One region of the Streptomyces sp. NPDC001219 genome, then DNA from elsewhere that is predicted to be linked to it. Evidence: riboswitches for the same ligand, from Rfam matches in the RefSeq annotation. Region 1 holds a riboswitch; each other region holds the start of a gene.

What was found. Region 1 has a riboswitch for cyclic di-AMP ahead of ACWC9R_RS28810 (M23 family metallopeptidase). Riboswitches for the same ligand answer to the same signal wherever they lie in the genome.
Region 2: another riboswitch for cyclic di-AMP. It lies ahead of ACWC9R_RS06245 (NlpC/P60 family protein); the one in region 1 lies ahead of ACWC9R_RS28810 (M23 family metallopeptidase).
Region 3: another riboswitch for cyclic di-AMP. It lies ahead of ACWC9R_RS23205 (transglycosylase family protein); the one in region 1 lies ahead of ACWC9R_RS28810 (M23 family metallopeptidase).
Region 4: another riboswitch for cyclic di-AMP. It lies ahead of ACWC9R_RS30060 (M23 family metallopeptidase); the one in region 1 lies ahead of ACWC9R_RS28810 (M23 family metallopeptidase).

The regions. Positions count from the first base shown of each region.
Region 1 is NZ_JBSFJF010000058.1:17,414-21,140, reverse strand. It holds gene ACWC9R_RS28815 (M16 family metallopeptidase) at 1-921, shown strand, start outside; cyclic di-AMP (ydaO/yuaA leader) riboswitch at 1,147-1,302, shown strand; gene ACWC9R_RS28810 (M23 family metallopeptidase) at 1,315-2,103, shown strand; gene ACWC9R_RS28805 (GntR family transcriptional regulator) at 2,368-3,057, shown strand; gene ACWC9R_RS28800 (HPr family phosphocarrier protein) at 3,427-3,708, opposite strand.
Region 2 is NZ_JBSFJF010000007.1:34,715-38,441, reverse strand. It holds gene pcrA (DNA helicase PcrA) at 1-1,216, opposite strand, end outside; cyclic di-AMP (ydaO/yuaA leader) riboswitch at 1,505-1,688, shown strand; gene ACWC9R_RS06245 (NlpC/P60 family protein) at 1,696-2,835, shown strand; gene ACWC9R_RS06240 (hypothetical protein) at 2,954-3,307, opposite strand; gene ACWC9R_RS06235 (NlpC/P60 family protein) at 3,644-3,727, shown strand, end outside.
Region 3 is NZ_JBSFJF010000038.1:11,931-15,657, reverse strand. It holds gene eno (phosphopyruvate hydratase) at 1-1,033, opposite strand, end outside; gene ACWC9R_RS23205 (transglycosylase family protein) at 1,370-2,023, opposite strand; cyclic di-AMP (ydaO/yuaA leader) riboswitch at 2,031-2,201, opposite strand; gene ACWC9R_RS23200 (transglycosylase family protein) at 2,453-3,472, opposite strand.
Region 4 is NZ_JBSFJF010000064.1:33,945-37,671, forward strand. It holds gene ACWC9R_RS30055 (DUF2332 family protein) at 1-997, opposite strand, end outside; cyclic di-AMP (ydaO/yuaA leader) riboswitch at 1,283-1,438, shown strand; gene ACWC9R_RS30060 (M23 family metallopeptidase) at 1,450-2,574, shown strand; gene ACWC9R_RS30065 (aldo/keto reductase) at 2,842-3,727, shown strand, end outside.

The DNA of each region.
Region 1 (3,727 bases):
CGTGCCGCGATGGCGCTCTCCAAGGATCTGTTCCCGGCCACCGCCCGCATGTCGCGGCCCCGGCAGGGCACCGAGGAGACCGTCGCCCGTATCGACGCCGCGGCCGTCCGCGCCTTCTACGACGCCCATGTACGGCCTGCCACGGCCACCGCCGTGATCGTCGGTGACTTCACCGGTGTCGACCTCGCCGCCGCGCTCGCCGACACCCTCGGCGCCTGGACCGGCTCCACGGCCGAGCCGCTGAAGGCCGCGCCGATCGTCGCCGACGACACCGGCCGGGTGGTGATCGTCGACCGCCCCGGCGCCGTCCAGACGCAGCTGCTCATCGGCCGTATCGGCGCCGACCGGCACGACCGGGTGTGGCCCGCGCAGGTCCTCGGCACGTACTGCCTGGGCGGCACCCTCACCTCCCGCCTGGACCGCGTGCTGCGGGAGGAGAAGGGCTACACCTACGGGGTGCGCGCCTTCGGCCAGGTGCTCCGCTCCACCGCCCCCTCCTCCCCGGAGGGGTCCACGGGCGCCGCGCTGCTCGCCATCAGCGGCTCGGTCGACACCGGCTCCACCGTCCCGGCGCTCGAGGACCTGTGGAAGGTGCTGCGCACCCTCGCGGCAGAGGGGCTCACGGACGAGGAGCGGGATGTCGCCGTGCAGAACCTCGTCGGGGTCGCGCCGCTGAAGTACGAGACCGCTGCGGCCGTCGCGGGCACCCTCGCCGACCAGGTGGAGCAGCAGCTCCCGGACGACTTCCAGGCGCAGTTGTACGCCCGCCTCGCGGAGACCGGCACGGTCGAGGCCACCGCGGCGGCGGTCAACGCCTTCCCCGTGGACCGGCTGGTGACGGTCCTGGTGGGCGACGCAGCACAGATCGCCGAGCCGGTCAAGGGGCTGGGTATCGGTGAGGTGACCGTCGTCGGCGGCTAGTCCCTGCCGTTGGTCCCCGCCGTGTGACGGAAGGTCACATGTCGACGAGGCGGCTCCCGTGACGCACGAGTGTCACGGGAGCCGCCGTATGTCCGGTTTATCTCCGTCGGTGCTCCCGTTCTTGTGGCATCCCGCACAAAAAACCGGTTCTGTTTGCCGATTGAAAGTTGCCCCGTTTAGCGTCGGTCCGGCTGTTCGTCACAAGTCCGCCACAACAGTGGCACCGGGCAGTCATCGCCGAGTCCCCGTACGGCGCGAGCCAGGGGAGCCGGGGACCCATACGTCCCGTGGGGTGAATCGGGCTCCTCTCCGAGGAGGCCGTAGGAGACCTTCCTGCTCCGAACCCGTCAGCTAACCCGGTAGGCGAGAAGGAGGGAAAGGACAAGCCAGCACATGGCGTTCATCCGTGCCACCGGGAAGCACCGCCGCACGAGCCGTCCCGTCCGGACGACCCGCAACATCGCCGGCATAGCCACCATCGCGGCCGGCGGTGTGGTTGCCTCCGTGGCCTCGCCGGCGCTGGCCGCGACGGACGAGTCACGCGTCCACGACACCGGACTCCAGCAGGCCGTCGTACTGGGTGACGAGCTGGCCAACCGGGTCGCCGCGCAGCAGGCCGACGCCGAGGTCGCCGCGGCGAAGGCGAAGGCCGAGGCCGTCGCCAAGCGGCAGGCCGACGAGGCCAAGCGGCGCGCCGAGGCCGCGAAGAAGAAGGCCAAGGCAGCCCACGAGGCCAAGGTGCGGGCGGCCCGCGACGCGGAGCGCAAGCGCCTCAACGCCTTCGTCGCCCCCGTTGGCGACTCCTATGTCTCCACCGCCTACAAGGCGTCCAGCGGCCTGTGGTCCTCCGGCAGCCACACCGGCATCGACTTCCACGCCGCCTCCGGCACCAGCGTCCACGCGGTCGGCTCGGGCACCGTCGTCGAGGCCGGCTGGGGCGGCTCGTACGGCAACAACATCGTGATCAAGATGAACGACGGCACGTACACCCAGTACGGCCACCTGTCGTCGCTCGGTGTCTCGGTCGGCCAGAAGGTCACCCCCGGCGAGCAGATCGGCCTCTCCGGCGCCACCGGCAACGTCACCGGCCCGCACCTGCACTTCGAGGCCCGCACCGGCGCCGACTACGGCTCGGACATCGACCCGGTCGCCTACCTCCGCGGGCACGGCGTCAACGTCTGACCCCTGCCCCGCTGCTGGCGCGCCCCCTACGGGCCGCACGCCGTGCACCTTTCCCGAGCCCCGGCCCCACGGCCGGGGCTCCGGCGTATCCGGTGCCGGGCGTTCCGTACCGGATAGTGCCGGTCGCCCGCGACTTCCGGCCAAATATTATCCATGAATAACCCTGGCCCGTCGGAAAAGCCGTGCCGGTCGAATAGAGTCACGGAAAAGCCGCCGACCGGTGGCGTTTCCAGTTTCCAGGGGATTACGGCGGAGGCACGGAAGATGCGAGGCCATATTTCCGCGCATGCGGTGTGCACGGCGATTCGCGACGACATTGTCTCCGGTGCGCTGGCGCCGGGGAGCCGGCTGGTCGAGGAGATCCTGGCGGCCCGTTACGGCGTCTCCAGGGTGCCGGTCCGTGAGGCACTGCGCACCCTGCAGTCCGAGGGCTTCGTCACCACCCGCCACCACGCGGGCGCCTGCGTCGCCGAGCCGACCGAGCAGGAGGCCGCCGATCTCCTCGACATCCGCGCCCTGTTGGAGCCACTGGGCGCCGCCCGCGCGGCCGCCCGCCGCAGCCCCGCCCACCTCAAGGTGCTCCGCGGCCTGGTACGGCTCGGCCGCGAGCGGGCCCGCCATGGGAACCCCGCGGATCTGCGCCAACTGGACGGCTGGTTCCACGAGACGCTCGCCCAGGCGACCGGCAGCCCCAGCCTGACGGCGCTGCTGACCCAGCTGCGGCGCAAGATCGAGTGGATGTACACGGTGGAACCGCCGCCCCGGGCCGGCGAGTCCTGGGACGAACACGGCGCGGTGCTGGACGCCGTGGCCCGGGGGGACGCGGAGCGGGCGCGCGCCCTGATGGCGGCTCATGTCGAACGCTCGCTTCCGGTGCACCGGCTGCGGCGCCCCGCCGGGACCGGGGTGAGGGAGACGAAACCGCCCGTCAACACGGCACGCGTCCGCCCTTAACAATCGCCCCGTATACAAAGAATCACAAAGAAGTGCCGGGTCGTGGAATGGGCGGCGGAGGTGCGTGACGGCACCTTTCTGCTCCGTGCCGCGGAATTCGATGCCGCTTTGCGTCGGTGTCGTGCGCGCTTATGGGTGTGCGCATTTCCCGGCGGATTCCGAAGGGTGCTTGCGCCGGGAAATTCCGTGCGCCTCTTCGCGGAATGCGCATTCGGCGTCCGTATGCCGGGTGCCTGCACCGACTCGCCGTGTACGACGGACCCGTCGCCCGCCGCGCCCTCCAGGTGCCACCACGCGAAACGGCCCCGCCATGGCAACCGATCGGTCGCCACGGCGGGGCCGTCGCATGCGGCAGAAGTGCCGCCGGTGTCAGACGGTCTCCGGGAGCTCCTCGAGGCCCTCGGCGACGAGCTTGGCCAGACGGTCGAGCGCCGCCTCGGCGCCCTCGGCGTCGGAGGCCAGCACGATCTCCTCGCCGCCCTGGGCGCCCAGGCCGAGGACCGCGAGCATGGAGGCCGCGTTGACGGGGTTGCCATCGGCCTTGGCGATCGTCATCGGGACGCCCGAGGCGGTGGCCGCACGGACGAAGATCGACGCGGGGCGGGCGTGCAGGCCCTCGGCCCATCCGACATTGACGCGGCGCTCTGCCATGGTGTTGCCCTTCACAGTC
Region 2 (3,727 bases), on a different contig from region 1:
CGTCGGCGACGAACTGCGCCTCGTCGTGCTCGGTGTCGGCGACATAGCCGGTGATCACGGGCCCGGCGCCGGCGTCCGTCCAGAGGTTCTTGGGGCGGCGGTTCTCGTTGCGCTCGATGACGGCGTTGGCGGCGGACAGGATCGTCTGCGACGAGCGGTAGTTCTGCTCCAGCAGGATCGTGGTCGCGTCCGGGTAGTCCTCCTCGAACTGGAGGATGTTGCGGATCGTGGCACCGCGGAAGGCGTAGATCGACTGGTCGGCGTCACCGACCACGCACAGCTCGGCGGCGGGCATCTCGGCGGTGCCGGGGCCGACCAGCTCGCGGACCAGGGTGTACTGGGCGTGGTTGGTGTCCTGGTACTCGTCGACGAGGACATGGCGGAAGCGGCGGCGGTAGTGCTCGGCGACGTCCGGGAAGGCCTGGAGCAGGTTGACCGTCGTCATGATGATGTCGTCGAAGTCCAGGGCGTTGGCCTCGCGCAGCCGCGCCTGGTACATCGCGTACGCCTCGGCCAGCGACTTCTCGAAGCCGTCGGCGGCCGTTCCGGCGAAGGTCTCCTCGTCGATGAGCTCGTTCTTGAGGTTGGAGATCTTCGCGCTGAAGGACTTGGGCGGGAAGCGCTTGGGGTCCAGATCGAGATCGCGGCAGACCAGGGCCATCAGGCGCTTGGAATCGGCGGCGTCGTAGATCGAGAAGGAGGACGTGAAGCCCAGCTTCTTGGACTCGCGGCGCAGGATGCGGACGCAGGCGCTGTGGAAGGTGGAGACCCACATGGCGTGGGCACGCGGGCCGACCAGCTCCTCGACGCGCTCCTTCATCTCGCCGGCGGCCTTGTTGGTGAACGTGATCGCGAGGATCTGGCCGGGGTGGACATGGCGCTCGGCGAGCAGGTGCGCGATGCGGTGGGTCAGCACCCGGGTCTTGCCGGAACCGGCACCGGCGACGATCAGCAGCGGGCCGCCGGCGTGCACCACGGCGGCCTTCTGCTCGTCGTTGAGCCCCTCCAGCAGCGCCGCGGCGTCGACGGCCGGGCGGGCGGCGCCGTCGCGGTAGTAGGCCTCCCTGGGGACGGGCGCGTCGAACCGCCCGCCGAAGAGGTCGGCGGGGATCTCCTCCGGGGCCGGGCCGTGCTCGTCCTCGGGGGGCGGAGGATGCTGCTCCTCGCCCTTGTGGCCGAGGTCCGCCAGGAAGCTGTCGTCAAAGAGGCTGCTCATCGCCCACCGAGTCTAGGCGGCCGCACTGACACTCCGCGGCGGAGTGGCGGATTGCGGGCCGCCTGTGAAGCCGGCACCGGCGCAGCGGCGGTCCGGACGTCCGGCACCGCGGCCGACCGGCGGCGCCTCGTCTACCCGAATCCGACATCTGGCACAACAGACCGCGCATCGCGTTCAGGTCACGAAAAGGTTTCGGGCATATCGAACATCAGCCTTCACAGAAGCCACACGAGTTGGCTAACGTCCTCGCTCAGGCAGCCCGCCTCCCCGCGGACGACAGGTTCGCACGGGCCGCCGACGCCGAGTCCGGCCCTGCCCCAGGCACCCGGAGCCGGGGACCCACCAGCACCACCGGGGTGAATCGGTCCGTACTGCCATCGCCAGTGGACGTCCGGACCGTAGGGCAAGCCTTCCGTCAGCGACACCGCCCGAACCCGACAGCTAACCCGGTAGGCGGTCCACGGAAGGAGTTGCCGGTCTTGGCGTCGCATCGCAAGCCGCGCACCAGCGTTCTCGCCTCACCCGCAGGCCGTCGTACGGCGGCCGGGCTCACCACCGCCGCCCTCGCCTCGGTCACCCTGCTCTCGCAGTCGGCCAACGCGGCGCCCAGGGCGCCCAAGCCCTCCGTCGAAGAGGTCCAGAAGAAGGTCGACGACCTCTACCACCAAGCCGAGGTGGCCACCCAGAAGTACAACGCCGCCAAGGAGCGCGCCGACGCGCAGCGCGACAAGGTGGACGACCTGCTCGACGCCTCGGCCGAGCGCGCCGAGAAGATGAACGAGTCCCGGCGCCGGCTGGGCACCTTCGCCTCCGCGCAGTACCGCACCGGCGGCATGAACCCGACGGCGCAGCTGATGTTCGCCAAGGACCCGCAGCAGTTCGTCGACCGCAACCACCTCATGGAGCGGCTGACCGGGCGGCAGAAGCAGGCCGTCAGCGACTACCAGGAGCAGCAGTCGGCGGCCGCCCGGCAGCGTGCCGAGGCGACCGACAGCCTGGAGCGGCTGCAGAAGTCGCAGGCCTCCCTCAAGGAGTCCAAGCGCTCCGTCCAGGACAAGCTGTCCGAGGCCCGGCAGCTGCTGTCCCGGCTGACCGCGCAGGAGAAGGCGCGGCTGGCGGAGCTGGAGCGCCAGAAGGAGGAAGCGGCCAAGCGCCGGGCCGCGGAGGAGGCGCGCAAGCAGCAGGAGCGGGAGCGCCAGCGGCAGCACGACGGCGACGGCTCCACGGGCGGCGGTTCGGCCGGCGGTTCCACGGGCGACTCGACCTCCACCGCCAAGGGCGAGAAGGCGCTCGCCTTCGCCCGCTCCCAGATCGGCAAGCCGTATGTGTGGGGCGCGACCGGGCCCACCTCCTACGACTGCTCGGGGCTGACCCAGGCCGCCTGGAAGGCGGCGGGCGTCGATCTGCCCCGTACGACCTGGGACCAGGTCAAGATCGGCGAGCGGGTGGCCACCAAGGACCTGAAGCCCGGCGACCTGGTGTTCTTCTATGACGACATCAGCCATGTCGGCATGTACATAGGCAACGGCAAGATGGTCCACGCTCCGAAGCCGGGCGCCAACGTCCGGGAGGAGTCGATCTACTACATGCCGATCTACGGGAGCGTCCGCCCGGGCTGAGGCCCCCGCTCCCCCACAGACCACCCCCCACGGTCACCCCCCACACGCCACCGCGCGGCCCTCGCCTCCGACCTACGGAGTGCGGGGACCGCGCGGTGTGCTGTCGGCGGGGCGCTCGTCAGGTCCAGAGCACCGCGATGAAGATGTTGGCCACGGTGAGCCCGCCGACCGCGGCGAAGAGCGGCTTCTCGACCGTCTCGTCGTCCCGCTTGACGTAGACCAGCGCCAGGATCACCACCAGCAGGGCCATCTTGACGCCGAGCTTGATGTTGTTGAGGGGGTGGTCCTGGGCCTGGTTGAGGCCGACCAGCACGATGCCGGTGACCAGCATCGTCAGCGCGCCGTGCAGCATGGCCGGCACAAAGCGGGCGGTGCCCGCACTCATCGCCTTCATCTGGGTCAGGAAGCCGCCCAGCAGGGAGGCGATGCCGATGATGTGCAGGCCGACGAAGATATTGGTTACTACGTCCATAGTGCGTGATCGTAGCCGCCGTATAGCACGGCCCTTCGGGCAGGGCGCCCGCTATCGACAGTTCGGTCAGGCCAGACCGGTCCCGGCCGTACGGCCATGGCGCCGCGGTCGCGCGCGTACCCATCGCGGTCGAATGCGAACAATGCCGGGCAAGGGGGCTCATTGCCCGACACCCCGGCTTAGCGTCCTCCTCCAGGCGGCCGACTCCCCGCCTCGCCGGTCTCCCACCGGCGTTCCGTCGGCCGTCCCGCCGAGAGGTACGGCGGCCGGTCCGTCGCCCCCGTGGCGGACCGGCCGCCGGGCCCCCGGCTCGAAGGACGGAAAGGAACGGCCACCGTGGCCTCGCACCGCAAGCCCCGGCAGCATCCGCTCGCCTCGCTCACCGGCGGTGGCTCGCGCCGCGCGCGCACCGCCCGCACG
Region 3 (3,727 bases), on a different contig from region 1:
TCTCGGTCAGCGAGCCGATCTGGTTGACCTTGACCAGGAGGGCGTTGGCGGAGCCCTCCTCGATGCCGCGGGCGAGACGCTCGGGGTTGGTGACGAACAGGTCGTCGCCGACGAGCTGGACCTTGGCGCCGAGCTTGTCAGTGATGACCTTCCAGCCGGCCCAGTCGTCCTCGAACAGCGGGTCCTCGATGGAGACCAGCGGGTAGGCCGCCACCAGCTCCTCGTAGTACTCGGTCATCTCGGCGGCCGAGCGGGTCTTGCCCTCGAACTCGTACGAGCCGTCCTTGTAGAACTCGGAGGCGGCGACGTCCAGGGCGAGCGCGATGTCCTGGCCGGGCGCGTAACCGGCTTCCTTGATGGCCTCGAGGATGAGGTCGAGGGCCTCGCGGTTGGAGCCCAGGTTCGGGGCGAAGCCGCCCTCGTCGCCGAGGCCGGTGGCCAGACCCTTGGCCTTCAGGACCTTCTTGAGGGTGTGGTAGACCTCGGCGCCCCAGCGCAGCGCCTCGGAGAAGGACTCCGCGCCGATCGGGGCGATCATGAACTCCTGGATGTCCACGTTGGAGTCGGCGTGCGACCCACCGTTGAGGATGTTCATCATCGGCACGGGCAGCACGTGCGCGTTCGGGCCGCCGAGGTAGCGGAACAGCGGGAGGTCGCTGGCCTCGGAGGCGGCGTGCGCGACGGCGAGGGAGACGCCGAGGATGGCGTTGGCGCCGAGCGAGCCCTTGTTGTCGGTGGCGTCCAGGTCGAACATGGCCTGGTCGATCAGCCGCTGCTCGGTCGCGTCGTAGCCGACGAGCTCCGGGCCGATCTGCTCGATGACGGCCAGGACGGCCTTCTCCACGCCCTTGCCGAGGTAACGGTTCGGGTCGCCGTCGCGGAGCTCGATGGCCTCGAAGGCGCCGGTGGAGGCGCCGGACGGCACGGCGGCACGGCCGGTGCTGCCGTCGTCGAGGCCGACCTCGACCTCGACCGTGGGATTACCTCGCGAGTCGAGAATTTCGCGGGCTACGACGACGTCGATCGACGGCACGTTGTCTCCTTCGTGGGTGTCTGGCGTTCTGCGCATGAGCCTAACGGCCCCGGAGGTGTCCGTCGGTGCTTGGCCCGCTCCGTGGGACGGAAGACCCCGGAATACTTACCGAAGGCCCAGTTCACGGGACCTTTCGGCACATTGTTCGCCGAACGGGGAAAGCCGCGGGACGGCGCCGGTCGGCGGGGCGCCGGCGGCGGGCGCTCCGGGCGCGGGGGCCGGGATGCGAGAAGCCCCGCCACGGCGCGTCGGGGGGAAGTGCGCGCCGTGGCGGGGCTGGTCTCACGGAGGAAGGGGGTCCGCCGCTCGAACCCCGGAGTCCGCTGGGCGGGTGGCTCAGACGGTGAGCTGCTGGCCGGGGATGATCAGGTTCGGGTTGCCGCCGATGACCGACTTGTTCGCCTTGTAGACGGACTTCCAGTCGGCGCCGTGGGCCTTGGCGATCTTGGCGAGGGTGTCGCCCGCCTTGACGGTGTAGTTGCCGTGGCCGGTGGACTTGCGCTCGGCGGACCGCGAGGCACGGTCCTCGGACGGGGCCTTCTTGGGCTCGGGCTTGGCCGACTCCTGCTTCGGCGCGGACTTGGTCTGCGCGGAGGTGTCGACGTCGGCGGCGGGGCCACCGGCGGTCAGATTGCCCGCACCGGCGCAGGACCAGGCGCCCGGGCCCTGGATGGCGAGGAGCTTCTCGGCGGCGGCTATCTGCTGGGACTTGCTGGCGAGGTCGGCGCGCGGCGCGAACTTGGTGCCACCGGCGGCGGCCCAGCTGGAGTTGGAGAACTGCAGGCCACCGTAGTAGCCGTTACCGGTGTTGATCGACCAGTTGCCGCCGGACTCGCACTGGGCGACCTTGTCCCAGGTGGCGACGGAGGCGGCGGAGGCGGAGGTGGCGCCCATCATCGGGACGGCCACGGCGGCACCGGCGACACCGGCGAGGGTGGCGACGCGGACGGCCTTGGAGGGACGACGGTGCTTGCCCTTGAAGATCAGCATGGTTCGTTCGTTTCCTCACCGACGCCTACGAGGTGAGCTGTCGGGTTCGGACTGATGAGTCGCCCGGCCGGGTGCGCGGAACGCACCTGGCTTCACCCCAAGCCGGTTGACCCGTTTTCACGGGCGGGGCCGGCACAAATCCTGGGTCCCCCGCTCCTGCCTTCGGCGCTTGCGCGTCAAGTGCCTTCGACCACCGGCAGGACTCGGCGTGTGATCGAAGGGCCCGCTTTGGCGAGCGGTCCTGACGTTAAGCAGTAATCCCCTTGGGGTTCAAACCCCACCATCTGAACCAAGTTGACCGTTTTTGATCAGGGCTTGGAGGCGTTTTCGCAGGTGGGGCCCGGTATGCCGGGGTTGGGTACACCGGGCCCCTCCGGAGTCAACGAGACCCTTGTCTCACTTTCCCAAAAGAGGGCGAAGGGAGGCGAACTACCCTGCGTTCCGCCCGAGATCGAGCCGCTGGCCGGGCTGGATCAGGTCCGCGTCGGAGCCGATGACGCCCTCGTTGCGGTCGTAGAGCGTGGACCAGCCGCCGGACAGCCGGTGGGCCGCGGCGATGGCTGACAGGCTGTCACCCGGGCGCACCGTGTAGTCCCCGTCGGCCGCCGGGCCCGTACGGTGCGCGTCGTCGCCGCGCGAGGCGTGCCGGCCGCCGGCGGACCGCCCGGCGTCACCGTCCCCGGCGTCCTCGCCGTCCGCCCCACCGCGGTGCTTGCCCTTGCCGGGCACCTCACGCGGGGTGCCGGTGCCGTCCGTACGGCTGCCGTCCCCGGACGGGTCGGCGGAAGGGTCGTCGGACGGGTCGGCGGACTGCGACGGGTCGTCGCCCTGGCCGCTGTCCTGCTCGTCGCCCTGGTCGCCGTCCCGGTCGCCGGACGGCTCCGGGCTCGTGGACGCGTCGCCGGGCTCGCCGGAGTCCGAGGCGTCGGGCGAGGGCGTGGCGTCGGACGGGCGGCCGCTCGGCTCGTCGCCGGCCTCGTCGCTCGGGGCGTCGCTCGGCTCGTCGTGCCGTCCGGACGTGTCCGTGCCGTCGTGGTCGTGGGACGAACCGGTGTCCCAGGGGTCGAGGGAGCCCGCGGAGTCCGACGGGTCGGGCTCCGGGGTGCTGGTGCTGCCCGGGTCGACCTCCGGCGCGCGGCCGTCATCGGTCAGCCCGGCGTTCACCGCACAGCTCGGCCAGGCGTCCGGCCCCTTGTGGTCGAGGATCGACTCGGCGACCGCGATCTGCTGGGAGCGGCTGGCGAGGTCGGGGCGCGAGGCGTAGGCCGTGCCGCCGTAGTTGTCCCACATCTCCTGGGTGAGCTGCAGGCCGCCGTAGTAGCCGTTGCCCGACGCCGCGCTCCACACCCCGCCGCTCTCGCACTGGGCGACCTTGTCCCAGGTCGTGGTGTCGGCGGCCTGTGCACCGCTCGCGGCGAACAGTGGCAGGGCGAGGCCCGCGCCGGTCACTCCCGCCGTGACAAAGATGGCCGGTGCCTGGCGGGGTCGACGATGTCGGCCGTTCCCGGAACGCATGCGGATGCCTTTCGCGCGGCGGTTGAGTTGTCTCGACGAGCTCTTCGAGCTGCTCGACGGGGTCTCCGGCCGGCCGACGCACGCGAGCGGCACCGTTACACCGGTCCCCCACCTCACCGCTTCGACCGATCGAGTGAAACCTGTCGATCGTCGGGTCGAAAGGTAGCCGGGGTCCTGGGGAGTCACAAG
Region 4 (3,727 bases), on a different contig from region 1:
TCTCGGTGAGCCACGGCAGTACGGAGTGGTGCTCGTTGGAGACCCAGTGGCCGCCGCCGGGCCGCGCGTCGAGCAGTGACCGTACGAGTCGCGCGAACTCCTCGCGGCGGGCCGGCGGGAGGTACGTCAGCGCCGCGCTGTGGAAGATGACCAGCGTCGCCTCGGGCGGTGCCTCGGCGGCGAGCGCGGGCAGCTCGTCGATCAGGTCGCCGCGCACCATCCGTGGCCGCGGCGCCGCCCGTACCGCTTCGACGGCCGCCGACAGCCGTGCCGCCCGCTCCTCGTCGCCCGGCCGGACGAGCGCCCGCAGCCAGCGCAGATCGTCCGGTTCGGCCACCGGGTCGAGCGGGTCGAGGCCGATGCCGGCCCGCCAGACGATCTCCGGCAGCCGTTCGGGAAGTTCGCCGGCCGCCCCGCCCGTACGGCAGGTGAACACCAGCGGGCTCTCCGGTGCGCCCAGCTCGGCCCGGAGGGCGCCCGCGTGGTGGCCCTCCCCGTACGCGTCCGCGTCCTCGTAGCGGTAGCGATAGCGGTCGGGGTGCAGACACAGTCCGGCGGACGCGCCCACCTCCAGCAGCGCCAGCGGCTGCGGCAGCCGGGCGAGCAGCGGCAGCAGGGTGGCGCAGTGGGCCGGTTCGTCGGTCCGGGCGGCGCGCTGCATGATCACCGCGCGTACCTCGTCCCAGTGCCGGATCGTCCACTCGCGCCAGCGCCCGTACGCCGACTCGCCGCGCGGGCCCGATTCGGCGTGCGGGCCGTCGAGATAACGGACGGCGGCGAGCAGGAGGTCCGGCTGCTGCTTGTCGCCGGCCGGCAGCGACCCGGACAGCAGATCGCAGAGCTCCGCGTCCTGGCTGATCCGCGCGCTCAGCTCCTCGTGCGCCGCCGACCGGTCCCGGGCCTCCCGCCAGGAGAACTCCCGGTACCGCTCCGCCACTCCCCACGCGTTACCGGCAGCACGCCCGGCGTGCCCGGTGTTCCCGACGTTGACGACCATGATCCGACGTTACGCTCTCACCCTCCGTGACCGAGGGGCGCCCCTCCGCATAACGACTGGTGCACAATCCGCCGGAGATCGTTTAGCGGCGCGCGGCCAACTCGCCCGGTTTACGGCCGGGGTGGCCGAAAACGTCCCTGCAACCGAGGCGTGTTGCACCGACAAGGATTCGTGGGAACGCTTGGAATTCGGTCGCCATCTCTATTACTGTCCGATAACGCAGCGCGGTCGTCCCAGCCGTCGCAAGAGGCGGCACCGCGCGCCGACGCCGAATCCCGCACGCGCTTTTCACGCACCCCCAAGCACTTCGAACTGCACCAAGGGAACCGGGGAACCAACTTCCTTGGGGTGAATCGGACGCCCTCCGCCAGCGGGCGTCCGTAGGAGACCTTCCTGCTCCGAACCCGTCAGCTAACCCGGTAGGCGAGAAGGAAGGAAAGGAGTGCGCCCCCGTGGCGTCCAACAGGCCTGCCCCCGAGTCCCCGTCCGGCTACGAGCTCGACGACCGAGGTGCTTTCCCGGGCCCCGGCGCCGGTGATGACGGCGGACCGTGGGAGGAGTGGAATCCCACCGAGGAATCCACCCGTTCCGTCCGCGGCAAACACCGGGTGGCCAAGCAGCGCGGCGGACTTTCCCGGAGCGGCACCGTCCTCGGTGTCGGCGTCATCGCCGCGGTCGGTGCGAGCGGAATGGCCTCGGCCGAGGACCGTCCGCCGGTGCCGATCTCGATGCCCGACGTCGGCGGCATGGCCGACGACCTCTCCGAGAAGCTGCCGGACGCGAAGTCGCTGCCCGGTATCGGCGAGCTGATATCCGACGACGACTCCACCACCGCGTCCGCCGCGGCCGCCTCGGCTCCCGTCGACGGCGTGGCGCCCGCCGGGCCGCTCACCCGGACCACGCACGCGAGCGCGGACACCAGCGGTGACACGGGCGCCGGTGAGGCGCTGCGCAGCCGCATCCTCCAGCAGGCCGACGCGCAGCAGGACGCCGCCGAGCAGGAGGCCCGTGACGCAGCCGAGAAGGCCGCGGTCGAGCAGGCCGCCACGGAAGCCGCTGACCGACAGAAGTCGGCCGAAAAGGCCGCAGCAGCCAAGAAGGCGGCCGAGATGGAGGCCCAGCGCAAGGCGGAGGAAGCGGCCCGGCAGAAGGCGGAGGCCGAACGCCTCGCCAAACTGGCGAAGAGCTTCATCGCCCCGGTGTCCTCCTACACGCTCACCGCCAGCTTCGGCCAGGCAGGCGACCGCTGGGCCGCCGACCACACCGGACAGGACTTCGCCGCGCCGACCGGCACCCCCGTCAAGGCGGTGCACTCCGGCACCATCACCCAGGCCGGCTGGGCCGGCTCGTACGGCTACCGCATCGTCCTCACCCTCGACGACGGCACCGAACTCTGGTTCTGCCACCTCTCCTCGATGGTGAAGACCTCCGGCAAGGTCAACACCGGCGACGTCATCGGCCGCGTCGGCGCCACCGGCAACGTCACCGGCCCCCACCTCCACCTGGAGGTGCGCCCCGACGCCGGCGACCCGATCGACCCGATGCCCTGGCTCCGCGACCACGGCATCAGCGTCTGACGGGCGCGGGCGACAGCGACTGAGAGGGCGGCGGCGGGCGAGGGAGGCGAATCCCTTGGCCGCCGCCGTCGTCGTCGTTTTGGGTTCTTCGGTGCCTTCAGTGCCCTGGGGAACTCGGGGTTCTCGGGGTCCTCGGGGGTCCCCCGGAGTTCCCTGGGGCCCTCGCCGTGTGAGTGTTGCTGTCCAACTTGCCCTTCTCCGGCGGAAGTTGACCTCATCGGCGAAGCGGAAGGAATAATTCCCCTCCCCCCGACGCTTCCACTACGCATGACCGCGACACACAAGCCCCTCGGCTCCCTCTCCGTCTCCCCGCTCTCCCTCGGGGGCAACGTCTTCGGCTGGACGGCTGACGAGGCCGCCTCCTTCGCCGTGCTCGACGCGTACGTGGCGGGCGGTGGCAACTTCATCGACACCGCCGACGCCTACTCGGCCTGGGTCCCCGGCAACGAGGGCGGCGAATCCGAGACCGTCATCGGCAACTGGCTGGCCTCCCGCGGCAACCGCTCCGAGGTCGTCATCGCCACCAAGGTCGGCGCCCTCCCCGGCTACAAGGGCCTGGCCCCCGCCACGATCAAGTCCGCGGTCGACAACTCCCTCACCCGTCTGCGCACCGACTACATCGACCTCTACTACACCCACTACGACGACGAGTCGCTCGAGGTCGCGGAGTTCCTCTCGGCCCTCGACGACCTCGTCCGGGCCGGCAAGGTCCGCGAGATCGCCGCCTCCAATATCTCGGCGCAGCGCCTGGAGGAGTCCCTGGCCTGCTCCGCCCGCGAGGGCCTGGCCCGCTACGTCGCCCTCCAGCCCCACTACAACCTGGTCTCCCGCGACACCTACGAGGGCGAACTCGCCGAGGTCGCCGCCCGCCACGGCCTGGGCGCGGTGCCGTACTTCGCGCTCGCCGCCGGCTTCCTGACCGGCAAGTACCGCCCGGGCACCCAGGTCGACAGCGACCGCTCCGGGCGCGCTGCCCCGTACCAGGACACCGACCGCGGCCGCCGCGTCCTCCAGGCCCTCGACACCGTCGCCGCCGCCCACCGCGCAGAACCGGCCACCATCGCCCTCGCCTGGCTCGCCGCCCAGCCCACCGTCGTGGCCCCCATCGCCAGCGCCCGCACACCGGCCCAGCTCCCGGCACTGCTGGCGGTGA